DNA from 4 places in the Streptomyces sp. NPDC020917 genome. Region 4 is predicted to be linked to each of the others. Evidence: riboswitches for the same ligand, from Rfam matches in the RefSeq annotation. Region 4 holds a riboswitch; each other region holds the start of a gene.
What was found. Region 4 has a riboswitch for cyclic di-AMP ahead of ACH4TG_RS20065 (transglycosylase family protein). Riboswitches for the same ligand answer to the same signal wherever they lie in the genome.
Positions count from the first base shown of each region.

Region 1 (4,934 bases), on a different contig from region 4:
CGGGCGCGGGCGCGCGTCGACCCCGCCGACCTGGGCCTCGCGCCCCGGGCCGACCCGCGCGGCCGCCGGGTCCAGGGGCTCACGCACGAGCACATGACCCTGCTGCTGGGCTGGCCCGAGCACAAGTACGGCTACGTCGAACGCGGCCGGCTGGCGCACATCGGCACCGACGTGCTGGCCCCCATCGCCCGGATCCTGCACCTCAGCGACCACGAGTGGGAGGCCGTGGTGCTCTACGCGACGGGCCTGCTGCCGGCCCGCCCGCTCGACCCGCGGCCCGGGACCGCGATACCGCGGCCGTGGGAGCGGGTGCTGCGCTCGACCGGCGAGATCGCGTACCTCAACGACGTCGCGTGGGACGTCGTCGCCTACAACACCGCGTTCGCCCGGCTGTTCAGGGACGAGGACGTGCCGCGGAACACCATGCGGTGGATGCTGCTGGCGCCCGAGGCCCGGACGACCCTGAGCGACTGGGAGCACAGCTGGCTGCCGCTGCTGGTGCCGCAGCTGCGCCACGCGGTCTCGGCGAACCCGCACAACCGCACGCTGGCCCGGCTGCAGGCCGACGTGCGGCGCGATCCGGTGGTGGCCGCGGCGTACGAGTCGCCGTCGGCGGAGTTCATGGGCCCGCGGGCGGACGAGTCGCGGCCGATGCTCCACCCCGAGCTGGGTCCGGGCTGGGTCACCATGTGCGCGGCCGGCCCGTTCGGGGTGCCCGGCGGACGGCTGATCTTCCTGCTCTTCGACGCGGGCGGGCGGCCGGTCCCCCGCCCTCCGCTGTTCGCCCCGGCCCCCGGCCCGGTCGACCCTGCGCCGGTCGACCCCGGGCCACCGGGCGGCGGGGAGACCGCTTAGTCTCGGACCGAACGGCACGTGACGGGACGTTCCAGGACAAGGGGCGGCCCCGCGGGCGCGACGGAAGCGAGGACGGCATGGCTGGGGTTTCGGCGAGCACGGTGGCGGCCGGCGGGCTGGTCGGCGGCTATGCGATCGCCCGGTGGACCAAGCGGCGCGAACTCGGCGGCGCGGCGCTGGCCGCGGCCGGCGCGGTGGCCGCCCGCGAGTGGCGGCAGCAGGCCGGCACAGGGGCGGCCGCTGCCCTGACCGGTGCCTATGTGGCGGCCTTCGCGGGTTCGCACCCCCTGGCCAAGAAGCTCGGCGCCTGGCCCGCGGTCTTCACCGTCGCCGGCGCCGTCGCCGCGGCCTCCTGGGCCGTCGCCGGCCGTTCCGCCAAGTAGCCTTCGCCCGGCGGGAGTTCGGGCCCGGACCGTGGGTCGTCGGCACGGCGTGGCCGGCCCGCGGCCGGGTCACGCCGTCGCGCGGCGCCCCAGTTGGGTACGTCCGGGAGGGCGCCCTGCGGGGCCACGGGGAGCGGGCGGCTCGACCTTCCGCGGACAGGCCGACGGCCCTGACAAGGGGGGGTTCGCCAGGGCCGCCGGGGTTCGGGGGATGCGTGCCGGTCGTCAGACCGCCACGTCGTGGGAGCGGAGCCACGGGAGCGGGTCGACGGGGGCGGCACCGCCGGGACGGACCTCCAGGTGGAGGTGCGGGGACGCGACGTTGCCGGTGGCGCCGACGCGGCCGACGGTGTCGCCGGTCGTCACCTGCCCCTCGGTCACGCACATCGTCGACAGGTGGCAGTACCAGAGCTGCGTGCCGTCGTCGAGGGTGAGCACCACGCGGTAGCCCTGGGCGCCGGCCCAGCCCGCGGAGGTGACGGTGCCGCCGTGCACGGCGTGCACCGGGGTGCCCGTCGGGGCGGCGAAGTCCTGCCCGGTGTGCAGGTTGCCCCAGGGGTCGGCCTCGCCGAAGGTGCTGGTCAGCGTGGCGGACGCCAGCGGCTTGATGTAGGAGGCGGCGAGCGCGGCCAGGCGCTCGGCCTCGGCCTTGGCCGCGGCCTCCGCGTCGGCCTTCGCCTTCGCCTCGGCGGCGGCCTTCGCCGCGGCCGCCTGCTCGCGCACCTTGCGCGCCGCGGCCTCGCGGGCGGCCTGCTCGGCCGCGGCCTTCGCGGCGGCGTCCCGTTTCGCCTGGGCGGCGGCCTCGCGCTCCGCGGTGGCCTGGCCGATGATGCGGGCGCGCAGCGCCTCGCCGGGGTCGCTGATGACGCTCGGCGCGGGGGTGGCGGCGGGCGCCGCCGCGGAGGCGGGCACGGGGTCGGCCTCGGCGGGGACGACGTCGGGCACGGAGATGGCCGCCGGCGCGGCACCCGGCGCGGGGGCGCCGGGCGTTGCGGCGGCGGCGACACCGCCGGCGCCGACGGCGGCCATCGCCGCGATGCCGAGCACGGTCCCGCCGCGGGCCATGGTGCGCTGGCGCGGCATCCGGTGGGCGCTGGAGTCCGCGGCGGTGCGCGCGGCGTCGGAGCCACCGGTGGAGTGGGTGTCGGCGAAGAAGGCGAAGGCGGGCTGCTCCCCGTCGGGTCCCGGCCGCGGCGCGTCGCCGTTTCCGGCCTCGGTCTCGGGCCGGGCGGGTGCGTAGGCAGGCTGGTTCGACGCCACGGGGGCGCTCTCCTTTCCTTCCCTCTCGCCTACCGGGTTAGCTGACGGGTTCGGAGCAGGAAGGTCTCCTACGAACGGCCTTGCGGCCGCCCGATTCACCCCAGGATCTCGGGTCCCCGGTTCCCGCGGACGGGATTCGGCAAGCGCACGGTGCCGCCTCTGACGGCGGTGGTGACGACCGCGCTGCGTTATCGAACGTTAATAGAGCCGGGGGGGAAATCCAAGCCGAATCGGGGAGTTGGCGGCGGAACCAATCGGACACACGGCGCACAGAAGGCGTAAAGCGGTCAGCCGGCGTGACCTGGCGGAGAGATGAGCGTGTGTCAGTTGTTATGCGGGGACGACGCGAGTGACTACAGTCAGTGAGCGAGCGGACGCGGTCGGCGGCGGACGGCGGGCGCACCGGGTGCCGGCCGCCCGGTGCACCGGGTGCCGGCCGCCCGGTGCACCGGGTGCCGGCCGCCCGGTGCACCGGGTGCCAGCGGTCTGGACCTGTGCCAATTCGCGAACCGCTTGGCAGGCCGCGGCGACCGGCCCCACGATGGGCAGGCTCGACGTTCTTGTCATGCACTCGTCCATATCCGTCCGCGGTACGTCCGCACTGCGACGCCTCAGGAGCCCGCCATGGCACGTCCCAGCAATCCCCCCACCCCCCACGCCGGGACCGCCTCCGGCCCTTCGGCCCCGCCGAGCCGCCGCTCGCTGCTGCGCGGCGGCCTCGCGCTCGGCGCCGCGGCCACCGCGGGACTTGCCGGCGAGCTGTGGACCGGCCGCGGCACGGCCTCCGCCGCGGCCGTCGACTACCCGGGCGCCACCTGGGCCCCGGCCAGCACCTCCAACTACACGGTGTCCAGCCGCCCCACGGCCTACCCGGTCAACCTCGTGGTGATCCACGTGACGCAGGAGACCTTCTCCGACACCATCAAGCTGTTCCAGGACCCGACGCACGCGGCGGCCGCGCACTACGTCGTGCGGTCCGCGGACGGCGCGATCGACCAGTGCGTGCGCGAGAAGGACATCGCCTGGCACGCCGGCAACTGGGACTACAACACCCGCAGCATCGGCATCGAGCACGAGGGCTGGGTGGACCAGCCGTCGTACTTCACCACCGCGATGTACCACGCGTCGGCCGCGCTGACCGCGGAGATCTGCGACAAGTACGGCATCCCCAAGGACCGCGACCACATCATCGGCCACTACCAGGTGCCCGGCACCGACCACACCGACCCCGGGCCCAACTGGGACTGGGTGCGGTACATCCGGCTGGTCAACGGCGTCTGACGGCCGCGGACCCCGCCCGCGCTCAGGGCCGCGGCAGCGGGAACATCTCGCTGAGCCGGGGCAGCCGGCGGGCCGCCTCCGGCTCGTCCAGCGCGCTCCACCGGTCGCCGCGCGGCGCCGTACCGGTGGTGCCGCGCGGGCCGGAGGCGGCCCGCCGCGCGCGGACGGCGGCGTCCAGGGCGTCGGCCGGGAGCGACGACACGCGCTCGTACGCCTCGGGGGCGAGCCGGTCCAGCGACTCCCAGGTCGGGTGGTCGTCGTACCAGCTCTCGCGGGGGCGGGCGGACAGCCGCAGCACCTCGGGGACGTACGCGAGGGAGTCCGGGTCGTCGACCGCCGCGTCGAACACCGGGCGGCCCAGGCCGATCAGCCAGTGCTGGAAGTAGCAGAACGTGTCGTCGGAGCACCAGCCGCCGAAGACGCGGTCGGCGGCGGCCCACAGGCTCCAGGTCCTGGACTGCGCCACCCGCCGTTCCAGGCCCGCCTGGAAGCCGATGATGCCGTCGAGCGGCGTCCGCAGGAGGGCCTCGCGGAGCCAGGCGTCCCGCTTGTCACCGGTGAGCCCCTGCCGCCTGCTGTCCGCGATGAGAGTCCAGAGGGGATCCGTCTCCATGCCGCGACTATGCCAGCGGGCTGTCACTGCGCGCAGGGGCAATTCCACCTGATGGACGCTCAGTTCCCACTCCCCGGGCCCCGCACCCTGCCCGTCTCCGCCCCCCGGAGCCTTCCCGACCTGCGACGACGCGCCTGGCTGACGGAAGAGCGAAGGCCGCCGCGCAGCGACCGGCGGCGAGGGCGCGGCGAAAAAGGGGCCTCAGAGGCCGAGCCGGACGGGCTCGGCGGGGAGGCCCGAGGTGAGGAGGGCCGTCAGGGGGGTGGCAAGGTCGCGGGGGGAGAACAGGTCGGGGCCCCGGTAGGCGACGATGTCCCGCGGGTGCCACCACCGGAGGCCGCTGATGTGCTCGGCGGCCAGCTCCTCGTCGGACATCGCCCCGCGGGGCGCGAACGCGGCGGTGCGGACCAGGAAGTAGTCGTTGACCACGCCGTCGTAGCCCGCCGCGTGGCCGGGTTCGACGACCTCCTGGTGCCAGACGTGCGGCGGGGTGCCGTCGAGGGCCAGGCCCACCTCCTCGTCCAACTCCCGGCGCAGGGCCG
Region 1 covers NZ_JBIRRR010000002.1:716,100-721,033, reverse strand. The annotation lists gene ACH4TG_RS07320 (XRE family transcriptional regulator) at 1-855, shown strand, start outside; gene ACH4TG_RS07315 (hypothetical protein) at 933-1,238, shown strand; gene ACH4TG_RS07310 (M23 family metallopeptidase) at 1,464-2,498, opposite strand; cyclic di-AMP (ydaO/yuaA leader) riboswitch at 2,510-2,650, opposite strand; gene ACH4TG_RS07305 (N-acetylmuramoyl-L-alanine amidase) at 3,123-3,779, shown strand; gene ACH4TG_RS07300 (DUF4240 domain-containing protein) at 3,802-4,392, opposite strand; gene ACH4TG_RS07295 (NUDIX hydrolase) at 4,594-4,934, opposite strand, start outside.
Region 1: it holds a riboswitch for cyclic di-AMP, as region 4 does, so the genes downstream of both, ACH4TG_RS07310 (M23 family metallopeptidase) here and ACH4TG_RS20065 (transglycosylase family protein) in region 4, are expected to answer to the same signal.

Region 2 (4,934 bases), on a different contig from region 4:
CCCATCCAGGCGGCCGAGGCCATGAGCGCGACCGCGCCCAGGATCGGCCCGTACGGCATCATGACCACGATCACGACGGCGGCCGCGCCCAGCAGCAGGGCGGGCGCGCGGCGGTCCTTGGGGGTGCGGCCCCACCAGCCGCCGGCCCAGGCGGCCTGCCGGCGCATGCCGCGGGCGATGGTGATCACGGGGTGCAGGACGTCCGTCGCGCCGTCGGCGGCGGTGCGTGCGATGTCACGGCCGCGGGCGAGCGCGGGTCGGCTGGTCAGGATGGCGGGAAGGGGACGCCTGGCCACGGGTGCTCCATGGGTGGTTCGGGTGCTGGGGTGTCCGCGGGGACGCGGCGGGGCGCGCGGGGGACGGGCGCGCCGCAGGGCCGGAAGGCCGGGGGAAGCGGGGGAGGAGGGGGAGGCGGGGACGTACGGACCCGGAGCGGGGGACCGCCGCGGGCCCGTACCCGTCGTGGCAGGAGTGGCCGTAGCGGGCGACCGCTAGATCTTGAGCCCGCCGATCAGTCCGGCCAGGCTGGCGCCGCCGGCCTTGATGCTGGGCGCGATGGCGGTGCCGGCGAGATAGAAGCCGAAGAGTGTGCAGACGACACCGTGCGACACCTTCAGGCCGTCCTTGCGGAAGAACAGGAAGCAGACGACGCCGAGCAGGACGACGCCGGAGATGGACAGGATCATTTGGGCTCTTCTCCTGGGTGATGGGGACGGTCACCATGAGTTCTTCCAGGCTCACAAGAAGTAATAGATCTTGCTCGGCGGCATTAGGGTGATTTGTAGCGAATTTCCACCAGGTGGGTGAGCTTCCGGGCGCCGCGGAACCGCCGTCGGCGCGATCATTGCCCGGCCGTGCCGCCTCGTGCGGACCGCAGCGCCGCAGACCCGCGAGTGGAGCAGCGGCTTCGCCCAGCCGGGTGACGGCGGGCCGCCGGTGTTCGCACCGGCTGTTCGGACGGCAGGGGCCGTGCTGCCGTGACGGCCCGGATCGGCGGCGGAGGCTGCCCGGAGCGGGAGGGGCGGGGCGGGTCCGGAGTGGGGGCTGGGGCGGGCTGGCGCGGGTGCGGCCGGGGCGCTGCGGCAGGATGGGTGCCGTGCAGCTGACCCCGATCACCTGGCCGCGGCTGGCCGAGGCCCTCGCGGAGCGGATCGCCGGCACGGAGCCGCCCGGTCCGTGGTGGCGGGTCGCCGTCGACGGGGCGCCCGCGGCCGGCACCGCCGAGCTCGCCGACGCCGTGGCGGCCGCGCTGCCGGCCCTGGGCCGCCGGGCCCTTCGGGTCAGCGCGGCCGGGTTCTGGCGGCCGGCCTCGCTGCGCCTGGAGTACGGCCACGAGGACGCCGACGCCTACTACCAGCTGTGGCTCGACACCGGGGCGCTGCGCCGCGAGGTGCTCGACCCGCTGGGACCCGGCGGCAGCGGGCGGGCGCTGCCGTCGCTGCGCGACCCGGTCACCGACCGGTCCACCCGCGCCGGCTACGAGGAACTGCCGCCGGGCGGGGTCCTGGTGCTCGACGGGCCGCTGCTCCTCGGCCAGGGCCTGCCGCTGGACCTGACCGTCCACCTCAGCCTGTCCCGCGCCGCGCTGGAGCGGCGCACCGAGGCCGCCGAGCGATGGACGCTGCCCGCTTACGGCCGGTACGCCCGCGAAGCGCTGCCGGAAGAGACCGCGGATGTCCTGGTTCGCGCCGACGACCCCCGCCATCCCGCCTGGACCGGCTGAACTCCCGCTGCACGTACGTCACTCGGGCAACGCACCGGCAGCCCGCCGGTCCTGCCTTGCCGTGGGGCCGCGCACCCCGCTAGCGTCCCGGGCACCATGACTGTCGCCATCGCGCCGCTGACCGCCGAGCACATACCCATGGCCGCGCAGCGGTACGACCGCTGGTTCGCCCGCGCCCGCCGCCCGCCGTCGCAGCGCTCCTGGCTGGCCGACGGCCCGGTGCGCGGCGAGGAACTCCTCGGCAAGCTGCAGAACGCCCCCGGTCTCGAGGCGTGCCGGGCGCTGGACGCGGACGGCGCGATCATCGGGCACCTGGCCGCGGTGCCGCTCGACCTGGCGCCCGACAACCCGGCAGCGCTGCGCAGCCATCCGCACTCCGCCCTGGTGCCGCACGGCGGCCACGCGCTGCCGGCCGGACGGGAGAGCGAGGTGCTGCGGGCGCTGTACGCCCGGGTCGCCGAGCGCCTGGTCGCCGAGCGGCGGCTGGTCCACTACGTCGACGTGCCGGCCGGGGAGACGGCCACCGCGCCCTGGTCCGAGCTGGGGTTCGGCCGCGAGCTGGTGCACGGCCTGATGGCGGTGAAGGCCCGCGGGCGGCAGCCGCGCGGGGTGGGCGGGCTCGCCATCCGGCGCGCCGGCCCCGGCGACCTGCCCCAGGTGGGCCGGATGGCCGCGGAGTCCTCGCGCGGGCAGCGGGGCCCCGCGATGTTCCAGCCGCAGCCCGAGGCGGGGCTCGCCGCGCTGCGGCTGCGGTACACCGACGCCCTGGCCGATACCCGCTGCGGCGCCTGGATCGCCTCGCGCCGCGGCGAGGAGATCGGCATGGTCCTGGTGGTGCCGGCGGCGCCCGGGCCGGTCGTGCCCGAGTCCTGTGTGGAGCTGATGGAGGCGTTCGTGGACCCCGCGGCCCGCGGTGAGGGCATCTCCCGGGTGCTGCTGGCGACCGCGCTCGCCTGGGCCTACGACAACGGCCACCGCTACATGTCGGCCCGCTGGCACTCCGCTAGCCCGCTGGCTGCCGGACACTGGCCGGCGACCGGCTTCCGCCCGGTCGCCTACCGGCTCAGCCGGACCCTGGACGGCCGGATCGGCGGCCCGCCGGGGACGTACTGACCCGGATTCCACTCCGATCGGACAAACCCTCATTTGTCGCCCTTGTTCCGGCATTTCGGAGTGAGGCGGGTCACTTCCGCTGTGGAATGTGACGGGCATCATGGCGGGAACACGGTCCGATGTCCGGAGAACACCCGCTGTTTCCGATGCGGGCGATTTGTCGCCATGTCGTCACCGCGTGCGGCGTGCCGGTGCACCCACGGTCAACCGCGCGGACACGCAGGGGTGGCGGGCGTACGACGATCGGTCACCGGCTCCCGGCGGGCGCGGTGGTGGGCCGCGGCAGCCGGTTGCCCGCCGCTCGGAGGGTCCTCTAGCTTCGCGTCCGGCGGGCCAGGTGCCCGCGCACACTCTCCGCGGGCGGACCGCCGAATCCTGCCACCGCCCGGACCCGGAACCGTCGAGCACCTAACACGGCAGGAGCGGGGGACCCACGGTAGGCCGCCGTCCGCGCACGCCGGACGGCTCGGGGTGAAGTCACGCACCCGAGTGACCGGGCATCTCCTGCCCGAACCCGACAGCTCACCTCGCAGGCGTAGGAGAAGGAACTCCCGCATGCCCGCCAAGGGACAGCACCGCAAGCCCCATCTGAACCGCCTCACCCGCGTCTGCATCGCCGCCGGCGTCGGCAGCGCCGCCATCGCCCTGCCGCTGGTCGCCGCGACCGGCGCCTCGGCCGCCACGCCGGCCAAGGCCCCCGTCGCGACGACCGCCCACGTCAAGGACACCGCCAAGGGCGCCCACGCGAAGGCCGAGACGTACACCGTCCACCCCGGCGACACCCTGTCCAAGATCGCCGCCGCGCACCACATCAAGGGCGGCTGGCACCGGCTGTACCAGGAGAACAAGAAGGTCATCGGCAGCGACCCGAACGTGATCCGTCCGGGCATGCACCTGACGCTGCACGGCTGGCACGGCGTCAAGCCCGGCGACAAGCACCCGGCCAAGCCGGCTGCCCAGCCCGCCGCCAAGCCCGCCGCGAAGCCGGCTGCCAAGCCCGCTCCGGCGAAGAGCACCGCGCAGCAGAGCGCGGCGAAGACCACCACGAACACCACGACGGCCACCAAGGCCGCCGCCACCACCGACACCGGCTGGACCAAGCCGGTCGGCAACGCGTCCATCGGCACCCCGTACCACCAGGCCGGCTCCAACTGGTCCAGCGGCTACCACACGGGCGTGGACTTCCTGGTGTGGTCCGGCACCCCGGTGCACTCGGTCGCGGCCGGCACCGTCGTGCACGCCGGTGCCGACGGCGCCTACGGCAACGACGTGATCATCAAGCACGCCGACGGCAAGTACACCCTGTACGGCCACCTGACGCAGCCGCTGGTGTCGGCCGGCCAGACCGTCACCGAGGGCCAGGAGATCGGCATCTCCGGCGCCACCGGCAACGTCACCGGACCGCACCTGCACTTCGAGGTGCGCACCACCCCGAACTACGGCTCCGACATCGACCCGGTCGCCTACCTCGCGTCGCACGGCGTCAGCATCTGACACAGACGCCCGTACGACCGCCGTCAGGCGGCCGCCCGTGCCCGTCCGGTCTGCACCACCGGGCGGGCACACCGCTGTCCGGGCGCCCCGCCGTCCGCACCGCCTCCCGCCGCGGACGCAACGCTCCCGACTAGCCGAACATCCCGGTCAGTTCGCCGCGCGAGACCACGCCGAGCTTCGGATACGCCTTGTACAGGTGGTAGCCGACGGTGCGCGGGCTGAGGAACAGCTGCGCGGCGATGTCCTTGTTGGACAGGCCCTGGGCCGCCAGCCGGACGATCTGCGCCTCCTGCGGGGTCAGGCCCGCCTCCTCGGCGACCGAGCGGGTCTGCGGCGCGACCTCCACCGCGGCCCCGGCCGCGCCGAGTTCGGCCCGCGTCCGGTCCGCCCACGGCCGCGTGCCGAGCCGCGCGAACACCTCGAGCGCGCCCTGCAGATGGCCGCGGGCCTCGTTCTTGCGCCGCGCCCGCCGCAGCCACTCGCCGTACAGCAGCGCGGTGCGCGCCCACTCCATCGCCCTGCGCTCCGGGTCGTGCCCGGACAGGGCCTGCCCGTAGTGCTCCTCGGCCGCGCTGTCCGGTGCCCGCAGCGCCCGGCAGCGGGC
Region 2 covers NZ_JBIRRR010000027.1:99,904-104,837, reverse strand. The annotation lists gene ACH4TG_RS37375 (hypothetical protein) at 1-296, opposite strand, end outside; gene ACH4TG_RS37370 (hypothetical protein) at 492-686, opposite strand; gene ACH4TG_RS37365 (uridine kinase) at 1,097-1,723, shown strand; gene ACH4TG_RS37360 (GNAT family N-acetyltransferase) at 1,820-2,836, shown strand; cyclic di-AMP (ydaO/yuaA leader) riboswitch at 3,232-3,387, shown strand; gene ACH4TG_RS37355 (peptidoglycan DD-metalloendopeptidase family protein) at 3,392-4,330, shown strand; gene ACH4TG_RS37350 (AAA family ATPase) at 4,461-4,934, opposite strand, start outside.
Region 2: it holds a riboswitch for cyclic di-AMP, as region 4 does, so the genes downstream of both, ACH4TG_RS37355 (peptidoglycan DD-metalloendopeptidase family protein) here and ACH4TG_RS20065 (transglycosylase family protein) in region 4, are expected to answer to the same signal.

Region 3 (4,934 bases), on a different contig from region 4:
CAGGAGCGGATCGTCTTCCTCGGCACCCAGATCGACGACACCTCGGCGAACGACGTGATGGCCCAGCTCATCCACCTGGAGAGCGCCGCGCCCGAGCAGGACATCCACCTGTACGTCAACTCGCCGGGCGGGTCCTTCTCCGCGATGACCGCGATCTACGACACGATGCAGTTCGTCACCTGCGATGTGGCGACCGTCTGCATCGGCCAGGCGGCGTCGGCCGCCGCGGTGCTGCTCGCCGCGGGAGCGCCGGGCAAGCGGATGATCACCCCCGGTGCGCGGATCCTGATCCACCAGCCCTCGCTGAGCGAGGCGATCCAGGGCGACACCTCCGACCTGGAGATCCAGGCCAAGGAACTGCTCCGCACCCGCGAGCAGTTGGAGACACTGCTGGTCCGGCACACCGGGCAGGACGCGGAGCGCATCACGGCCGACATCGAACGGGACAAGGTGTTCGACGCCGAATCGGCGGTCGCCTACGGCCTGGTGGACCAGCTGACCACCAGCAGGAAGTCCAACACCACCCCGTACGGCCTGCGGTGACCCGACGTGGTGCCGGAGCTGCCACCCCTGCCCGCCCTCACCCGCTCCGAGGGTGAGCTGGTCGACTGCTATCTGGAGGTCGTCGATCTGCTGGGGAAGATCAACCCCAGCCGCACGACGGACACTTACCGGGCGCTGCGCGCCGCGCAGGCGCTGGTGGGACGGGCCGCGGCTCTCAAGGAAGCGCTGACCACGATGCACCTGCGCGGCGAGACCGAACTCCATCACGCCACGCTGGGCCGGGCGCTGCGGGTCCTGGACGGTGAACGCCGGTCCGCACTCGCCACGGTGACGCCGGATCCGGGAGCGCCGCCGACGCACTGACACGCCGAGACCCGGCCCGATGACGGCCGTTCGGCCCCGACACGCCCGACACGGTGACGGATTCGCTCAGTCCATTGGGCGTATCCAACAGGGTTTGTCAATTCGGTGCTGAATTGCGCATGTCGGCTGGACCCGCCGGCAAGCCGCTTCATCGGGCCAGGTCAGAGCGACGGACGCGGCGTCAGCGGACATGCTCCGGAGCCGCGTTCACTCGGATAGGTGAAACGTGACGAGGCTCACATAGCGCGTTTTCAGTCACACATCGCACCGTTTCGTGCGTAACCATCCGTGGTGACGACAAGCCCCCGTCGCCGTGACGGGGCGGTCCGTGCGGACGCCCAATCCTGCCGCCGCACGGATGCCAGGTCGACACGAGTGCACGCGGCAGGAGCGGAGGACCCAGCACGACGGGGCGGCACCGGACCGGATCCGGACCGCCTCTTGGGGTGAAGCCGCAGGTCAGCGGCCGGGCATTCTTCGCCTGCTCGAACCCGACAGGTCATCCTTCGCAGGCTGACGACGAAGGGTTGCGCATGCTCGCGCTCCACCACATGAACGTCCATCCCGTGTCCGCACGGCTCTCCCGGTTCGGGGCGGCGTCCGTGCTCACCGCGGCGGCCGTCGCCGCACCCGCCCTGATCCCCGGCGCCCTCCCGTCCGCGCAGGCCGCCTCGCTGTCCACCCTGGCCCTGGACATCGCCGCCTCGAAGCAGGGCGCCCCGTACCAGTGGGGGGCGACCGGCCCCTACCGGTTCGACTGCTCGGGGCTGACCCAGTACTCGTTCAAGCGTGCGGGCAAGACCCTGCCCCGCACCGCCGCCGCCCAGTACAACAGCACCCGGCACATCAGCGCCTCCGCGCGCCGCGCCGGTGACCTGGTGTTCTTCCACGCCGGCTCCTCGGCCTCGTCGGTGTACCACGTCGGCATCTACGCCGGCGACGGCCGCATCTGGCACGCGCCGAGGACCGGCGCCTCGGTCCGCCTGGAGCGGATCTGGACCAGCCGCGTCTGGTACGGCCGCGTCAGGTGAGCAGCTCCGGCTCACTGGGGCCAGGACCGCTCGACGACCTCCTCGCCTTCCTCCTCGGCGGCCGCCCCGGCGTCTTCCCGGACGTCGCGGCGCGCCACAGGCCCGCGGGCGGGAGCGCGACCGGGGCCGGGGACGGTCCCTGCGACGGGTCCGCCGTCATACCGCCAGCGCCCGGCCCCAACCGCGGGCCACCCGCCAGCAGGCCACCGCACCGCATGCGGCGCCGACGGCGAGCAGCACGGCAGCACCCCGGAGGGTGGGACCCGTGTCGCCCGCCGCGGCGTGCCTCAGGGTCTGGGCCGCCCAGTACCCGGGAGAGGCCGGGCTGACCGCGCGCAGCCACCCCGGCAGCAGGTCCAGCGGGACCAGGGCGCCGCCGAGGGTGGTCAGGAACAGCGCGCCGATGTCGAATGCGGCGCTCAACTGGCCGTAGCTGCGCACCAGCACGCCGGCCGCGGTCCCCAGGCCCAGCAGCGCCAGCCCCCAGGCGCCGCAGGCGACCACCAGCAGTCCCGGTGCGGCCACCGGCATCCCGAACGCCACGATGCCGAAGCCGAGCACCACGGCCTGCTGCACCACGAGCACGCCCAGGACCGGCACGGCCTTGCCCACGAGGAGTTCCACCGGCCGCACCGGGGTGGCGCGCAACCGGTCCCACGTGCGCCACATGCGCTCGGACAGGATCGAGCCGCCGACGATGGACAGGGCCAGCAGCGAGAACGTCACCAGCGACCCGACCACGGCCTGGGCGGTCCCGCCCGGCCCCTGCGCCTGCTCGTACAGCGGCCGCGTGGCCGTCAGCAGCATGAGGGGCATCACCATCCGCCCGGCGAGCGGCCCTGGTTCGTGCAGCAGCACGGTCGTGTTGTGCCGGATCAGGACGCCGGTGCGGTGCAGGGCGTCGCGGGTGCGGCCGGGCTCGGTCAGCCGGCCGGATCCCGGCGCGCCGGCGGCCGCCACGGTTCCGCCCGGTCGGACGTCGAGGTGCATCTGAGGCTCCTTCAGGTGTGCGCGCGTCACAGGGAGTCGGGTGGGACCGCGGCGGATCGGCGGATCGGCGCGGCAGGGCGGCCGTGCGCCCGCCGCTTCCCCGCGATGCGGGCCTGCGGCCCGGAAGCAGGCCGGAGAGGGGGCCGGTCAGGCCACCCGGGCCGCAGACCCGGCGGCCCCGGCGCCGGAGGTCTCCGCGCCCGCCGTGCTCTGCGGGCCCTCCGCGGCCAGCGACCGGTACAGGTCCAGGTCGGGGCGGCGCACGTCGACACTGACCGGGGCGCAGCCCGCGGCGAGCAGTTCGGCGAGGTCCGCCGGCGGGTTGCGGGTGGCGATCCGCAGCCCGTGCGGCCCCTCCTCGCGGGTCCGCCGGTCCAATTCCGGCGACAGCACCGGACGCGCTCCCGCCGGATCCAGGCTGATCCGGATCTCCCCGGGCAGGTCGGCGGTGAGCCCGGCGCGGTCCCCTCTGGCCACCACCCTGCCGCGTCTGACGACCGCCAACGTGGCGTCCAGGTCGACCAGTTCGGGCAGGTAGTGGGTGGTGTAGAGGACGGCCGCGCCGGCCGAGGCGCGGGCCCGCACCGCGGCCAGCAGCGCCTGCCGCGTCTCGGGGTCGGCACCCGCCGTCGGCTCGTCGAGCAGCAGGACGCGCGGTGTGGCGACCATGGCGGCCGCGGCCTGGGCGCGCCGCCGCTGACCGCCGGAGAGCACCGCGCACCTGCGGTCCAGCACCTCCCCGAGCATCAGCTCCTCCGCCACGCCCTCGACCGACCGCCGGGCGGCGGCCCGGCGCAGCCCGGCGAGCCCGGCGAAGAGCTGGAGGTGCTCGCGGACGGTGACGGTCGGGTAGAGGGCGAGTTCCTGCGGCGCGACGCCGAGCAGAGCCCGTGCGGCGCGCGGGTGTTCACGGGCGTCGATGCCGCAGACCCGCACGGTTCCCGCTTCGGGCCTCACCAGCCCGGTGACGACCTCGACGAACGTGGACTTGCCGGCGCCGTTGTGCCCGATCAGCCCGGTGATCTCACCGGGGCCCACCTCCAGGCTGAAGCCGTCCAGCGCCCGGCGCTCGCCGTAGCGCATCACCAGCCCCTCGGCCGAGAGCATCGGCCACCACCCCCATAAAGTTGATCTACACCGTATAGATCTACAGTGTAGAGGCATGAGCGGGAAACGGGAAGAGATTCTGGACGCCGCCGTGGCGATCGCCGACGAGCGCGGCCTGGCCGGGGTGTCCATGCGGTCGGTCGCACAGGCCGTCGGCGTCACGCCCATGGCGCTGTATCCGCACGTCGGGGACAAGGCCGGACTGCTCGACGCGATGCTCGGCCGGCTGCTCGGCATGGTCTTCCAGACCGCGCCGGCGCTGTCCGTCGTCACCGACTGGCGTGAGCGCGTGCGGTTGTTCGCACGGACCGCGCGGACGCTGGCGCAGGGCCACCCCTGGGTGACGGGGCTGCTGTTCTCCCGTCCCGCCGTGACGCCCGACGCGGTGACCACCGTCGACCTGCTCTATCTGGCGCTGCTGGACGCCGGCGTGCCGAAGTCCCAAGTGCCGCGCCTGGAGCGGCTGGTGAGTACCTACATGCTCGGCTGGATCGCGTCGGAGGCGGGCGGCAGGTTCGGGCCCGGCACCCTCGACCCGCGCGGGCGCCGCGGCCGGCTCCCCGACGGTGCGCTGCCCGGACACGACGCGGTGATGCCGTGGCTGGCCCAACCGGTCGACTGGGACGCCGAGTTCGACCGGGACCTCGACGACCTGGTGATGATGATCGAGACGCTGGCGGCGAGGGGGCAGGAATGACGTCCGGCACCTCCACCCGCCTGGCGGGCATACTCGCGCGCGCCGCCCGCGGCACCTTCCCCCCGCCCGACGGCTCGGTGACCTTCCTCCCCCAGCCCTCCGAGCGGGACGCGGGAGTGATCGCCTTCACCGCGCACACCGTGGTGTTCACCGACGCCGACCACGCCGAACTCGCGGCGCTGCTGCCGCCGGACGACCTCGGCGCCCCGCTGTGCCCGCCGTTCCTCTCGGAGCTCACCGCG
Region 3 covers NZ_JBIRRR010000005.1:346,577-351,510, forward strand. The annotation lists gene ACH4TG_RS13815 (ATP-dependent Clp protease proteolytic subunit) at 1-543, shown strand, start outside; gene ACH4TG_RS13820 (hypothetical protein) at 550-867, shown strand; cyclic di-AMP (ydaO/yuaA leader) riboswitch at 1,222-1,397, shown strand; gene ACH4TG_RS13825 (C40 family peptidase) at 1,401-1,898, shown strand; gene ACH4TG_RS13830 (ABC transporter permease) at 2,055-2,888, opposite strand; gene ACH4TG_RS13835 (ABC transporter ATP-binding protein) at 3,036-3,995, opposite strand; gene ACH4TG_RS13840 (TetR/AcrR family transcriptional regulator) at 4,051-4,692, shown strand; gene ACH4TG_RS13845 (GNAT family N-acetyltransferase) at 4,689-4,934, shown strand, end outside.
Region 3: it holds a riboswitch for cyclic di-AMP, as region 4 does, so the genes downstream of both, ACH4TG_RS13825 (C40 family peptidase) here and ACH4TG_RS20065 (transglycosylase family protein) in region 4, are expected to answer to the same signal.

Region 4 (4,934 bases):
GACCCCTACCCGGCGTACGCCTATCTGCGCGAGCACGCGCCGGTGCGGTGGACCCGGCTGCCCAGCGGGGTGGACGCCTGGCTGGTGACGCGTTACGCCGACGCACGGGAGGCGCTGGCCGACCCGCGGCTCAGCAAGAACCCGGTCCACCACGCCGACGAGGCCGGGTCGCGCGGGAAGACCGGCATCCCGGGGGAGCGCAGCGCGGACCTGATGACGCATCTGCTGAACATCGACCCGCCCGACCACACCCGGCTGCGGCGTCTGGTGTCCAAGGCGTTCACCCCGCGCCGGGTGGCGCAGTTCGCGCCGCGGGTGGCGGAGCTGACCGACCGCTTCATCGACGGCTTCGCCGCCGAGGGGAGCGCGGACCTGATCCACGAGTTCGCGTTCCCGCTGCCGATCTACGCGATCTGCGACCTGCTGGGCGTGCCGGCCGAGGACCAGGACGACTTCCGCGACTGGGCCGGGATGATGATCCGTCACGGCGGCGGCCCGCGCGGCGGTGTCGCCCGCTCGGTCAAGCGGATGCGCGCCTACCTGGTGGAGCTGATCCACCGCAAGCGCGGCGACCTGGGCGACGACCTGATCTCCGGCCTGATCCGGGCCAGTGACCACGGCGAGCACCTGACGGAGAACGAGGCCGCCGCCATGGCCTTCATCCTGCTGTTCGCCGGTTTCGAGACGACCGTCAACCTCATCGGGAACGGGATGCACACCCTGCTGCGGCACCCGGTGCAGCGTGCGGCCCTCCAGGAGTCGCTGGCGCGCGGCGAGACCGCCCTGCTGGAGACCGCCGTCGAGGAGCTGCTGCGCTTCGACGGCCCGGTGGAACTCGCGACGTGGCGGTACGCGACCGGACCGCTGGCCATCGGCGGGCAGCCGGTGGCGGCGGGCGACCCGGTGCTGGTCGTGCTCGCCGCGGCCGACCGCGACCCGGACCGCTTCGCCGCGCCGGACACCGTGGACCTGGCGCGCCGGGACAACCCGCACCTGGGATACGGGCACGGCATCCACTACTGCCTCGGCGCGCCGCTCGCCCGGCTGGAGGCGAGGACCGCGCTGGCCGCGCTGCTGACCCGGCTGCCCGATCTGCGGCTTGCCGCCGAACCCGGCGAACTCCGGTGGCGGGGCGGCCTGATCATGCGCGGACTTCGCACCCTGCCGGTGGCCTTCACCCCGCAGCCGGAACCCGTACGGGCAAAGGAAAGTGACGATCTGTCAGGTCCGTGACCATGACGTGATGCCCGCTACATCGGCTTGTGATCCGTTGGCCATCACCGCTACGTTCTGCGGTCAGCGCGAGGCATCCACGGCTCGCGCCACGCGCCCGCCCCACAGGAACGGGCAGCCGCCGGGTGGCCGCACCGCCGCCCTCACGGCGGATGCCCGCGCCGGGCGCGTACGGCCAAACGAAAGGCGTACCGCATGCTCTCGTCCGGCAACGGCAGGCACCGACGCCCCCGGCCCACCCCGGCCGCCGTCGTGACCGTCGCGACCGCGGCCGCGACAGGTGCCGGCATCGCGATCCCGCTGCTGGGGGCGTCCGTCGCCCAGGCCGCGGACAACGGCACCTGGGACAAGGTCGCGGTCTGCGAGACCGGCGGCCTGTGGAGTGCGAACACCGGCAACGGCTTCTACGGCGGCCTGGCGATCACCCAGGCCACCTGGGACCAGTACGGCGGCGACGCGTACGCGTCGCGCCCGGACCTCGCGTCCCGTGCCCAGCAGATCACGGTGGCCGAGAAGATCCTCGCGGACCTGGGACCCGGCGCGTGGCCGGGCTGCGAGAAGAACACCGGGCTGTTCAAGGACCAGGGCACGCCCGAGGTGGACCCCGGCACCCCGTCGGCCACGCCGACGCTGCCCGGCGTGCCCCTGCCCACCCTGCCGGACGTGCCGGTGCCGACCGGCATCCTGCCCGGCATCTCCGGCACGCCGTCCGCGAGCGCGACCACGCCGTCGACCGGCTCGGACGAGTCGGGCAATTCGGATGATCAGGGCGGATCGGACGGATCATCAGATTCCCACGGCTGGGTGACCGGCGGCTCGAACACCGACCCCGGGGGGCCGCTGGCGACCTCGCCCGGTGAGGACCCGTCGACCGGCGCCCCGGGCGACTCGGGTGCCCCGAGCGGCTCCGGTACGCCGTCCGACGGCGCCACCACGCCCTCGGCTCCGAGCACCGGCGGCGGGCGCCACGCCAAGCCGTACAGCCCGACCGACGAGCAGCTGGCGGCCGCGGACCAGGCGAGCCGGACCGAGCTGTACTCGATCACCGGCAAGGACGATTCGGGCACTTCCGGCAGGACGGACTCGACTACCCCGGGTAACGCCAACAAGGGCGACAAGTCGGGCACTTCAGATGTGAGCAGGTACACGGTCGATCTCGGGGACACGCTCTCCTCGATCGCCCGGGACCATCAGGTCGACGGCGGCTGGCACGCGCTCTACGACACCAACCACCAGGTGATCGGCGTCGACCCGAACCTCATCAAACCCGGACAGATCCTCAACATCGGCTGAAATCAAGGGTCATGGCGGCCGGTCGACAAAACGGACGAACCGCTTTCCGGCGGGCGTCTCGGATGTGACAAGGGTCTCGCCGGTCGCTGTGACCGCCCGCTCGCAGAGCGCTGAGATCCACCCTCGTGACCTGCGGTTTACCCCACTCGCCGGGTATGCGCCCGCAGTTGGTGTCCGAAATCGGAATGTTTGAACTCCTCACGGGGGTGTGCTTACCGTCTTCTCGCTCGCCACAGCGAGCCCCGCCGGAACGGAACGCCGAGTCCTGCCGCCGGCCGACGGGAACAGTCGACGCGAGAGCGCCGTAGGCAGGAGCGGGGGACCCAAAGTCTTCCGCCGGACCGGCAGACGTACGCCGCGCAGCACCGGACAGCAACCCGCTGCGAGGGCGTACGACACCGCGTCCGGCTCGGGGTGAAGCCGATCTCCACGCCGCCGACGCGGCCCGGCCGGGCAACTCACGTCCGAACCCGACAGCTGACCTCGCAGGCGTCGGTGAGGAATTCTCCATGGGTAAGCACCGTCGTCCCTCCGCCAAGACGCTCGTGCGTCTCGCCTCCGTCGCCGGCGTCGCCGGCACCGCGATCGCCGTTCCGCTGATCGGCGCCACCTCCTCCTCGGCCGCTTCGGTCGCCACCTGGGACGCGGTCGCCCAGTGCGAGTCCGGCGGCAACTGGGCCATCAACACCGGCAACGGCTACTACGGCGGCCTGCAGTTCTCGCAGTCCAGCTGGGCGGCGGCCGGCGGTCTGCAGTACGCGCAGCGCGCCGACCTGGCCACCAAGGACCAGCAGATAGCCGTGGCCGAGAAGCTCCTCGCCCTGCAGGGCCCGTCCGCGTGGTCCTGCGCCTCCGCGGGCGGCCTGACCGCGGGCGGCCCGTCCCCCGACATCAACCCCGGCGGCTCGTCCAGCTCCTCGAGCTCGACCTCCACTCCGGCCAGCTCCAGCAGCAGCTCGTCGAGCAGCTCCAGCAGCTCCTCCAGCTCCTACAGCTCTTCGAGCAGCCACACCGCCTCGTCCCACTCGGCCACGTCGTGGAAGCACTACGCCAAGGGCCACGGCAGCTACGTGGTCCGCCACGGCGACACCCTGTCGAAGATCGCCGAGGCGCACCACGTGGCCGGCGGCTGGCACAAGCTGTTCGAGCTGAACAAGGACACCGTCAAGGACGCGAACCTGATCTACCCGGGTCAGCACCTGACGCTGCGCTGACGCGACGACGGCGCCGCAACCCATCCGCGACCCCGCCCCGGCACGCACTCCCCCCAGACGTGCCCGGGCGGGGTCCGCCGCGTCGCGGCGTGTCGCCCGGGCGGCCGACACCCGTCTCAGGGGACGGGCCGACCGCCGGTCCACGGCCCCCGGGCGGTTAGGCTCGTCCCGAAAAAAGGCGAGAAGACATCTCAGCTCTCTGAAGGAGACAACGTGCCGTCCATCGACGTCGTCGTAGCCCGGGAAATCCTCGACTCGCGAGGCAACCCCACCGTCGAGGTCGAGGTCGGCCTCGACGACGGCAGCACCGGGCGTGCGGCCGTCCCGTCCGGCGCCTCCACCGGCGCCTTCGAGGCCCTCGAACTCCGTGACGGCGACAAGAACCGGTACCAGGGCAAGGGCGTCGAGAAGGCCGTCCTCGCCGTGATCGAGCAGATCGGCCCGGAGCTGGTCGGCTACGACGCCACCGAGCAGCGGCTGATCGACCAGGCGATGTTCGACCTGGACGCCACCCCGGACAAGTCGTCGCTGGGCGCCAACGCCATCCTGGGCGTCTCGCTGGCCGTCGCGCACGCCGCCTCCGAGGCGTCCGACCTGCCGCTCTTCCGCTACCTGGGCGGCCCGAACGCGCACGTCCTGCCGGTCCCGATGATGAACATCCTCAACGGCGGCTCGCACGCGGACTCCAACGTCGACATCCAGGAGTTCATGATCGCGCCGATCGGCGCGGAGTCCTTCTCCGAGGCCGTGCGCTGGGGCGCCGAGGTCTACCACACCCTCAAGGGCGTGCTGAAGTCCCGCGGCCTGTCCACCGGCCTGGGCGACGAGGGCGGCTTCGCGCCGAACCTCGGCTCCAACCGCGAGGCCCTGGACCTCATCCTGGAGGCCATCAAGCTCGCCGGCTACACCCCGGGCCAGGACGTCGCGCTCGCGCTGGACGTGGCCGCCTCCGAGTTCTACAAGGACGGCGCCTACGCGTTCGAGGGCAAGCAGCGCACCGCCGCCGAGATGACCGAGTACTACGCGGAGCTGGTGGACGCGTACCCGCTGGTCTCCATCGAGGACCCGCTGTTCGAGGACGACTGGGACGGCTGGAAGACCATCACCGACAAGCTCGGCGCGAAGGTGCAGCTCGTCGGCGACGACCTGTTCGTCACCAACCCCGAGCGCCTGCAGAAGGGCATCGACAACAAC
Region 4 covers NZ_JBIRRR010000008.1:284,080-289,013, forward strand. The annotation lists gene ACH4TG_RS20055 (cytochrome P450) at 1-1,233, shown strand, start outside; gene ACH4TG_RS20060 (transglycosylase family protein) at 1,429-2,526, shown strand; cyclic di-AMP (ydaO/yuaA leader) riboswitch at 2,880-3,033, shown strand; gene ACH4TG_RS20065 (transglycosylase family protein) at 3,036-3,740, shown strand; gene eno (phosphopyruvate hydratase) at 3,954-4,934, shown strand, end outside.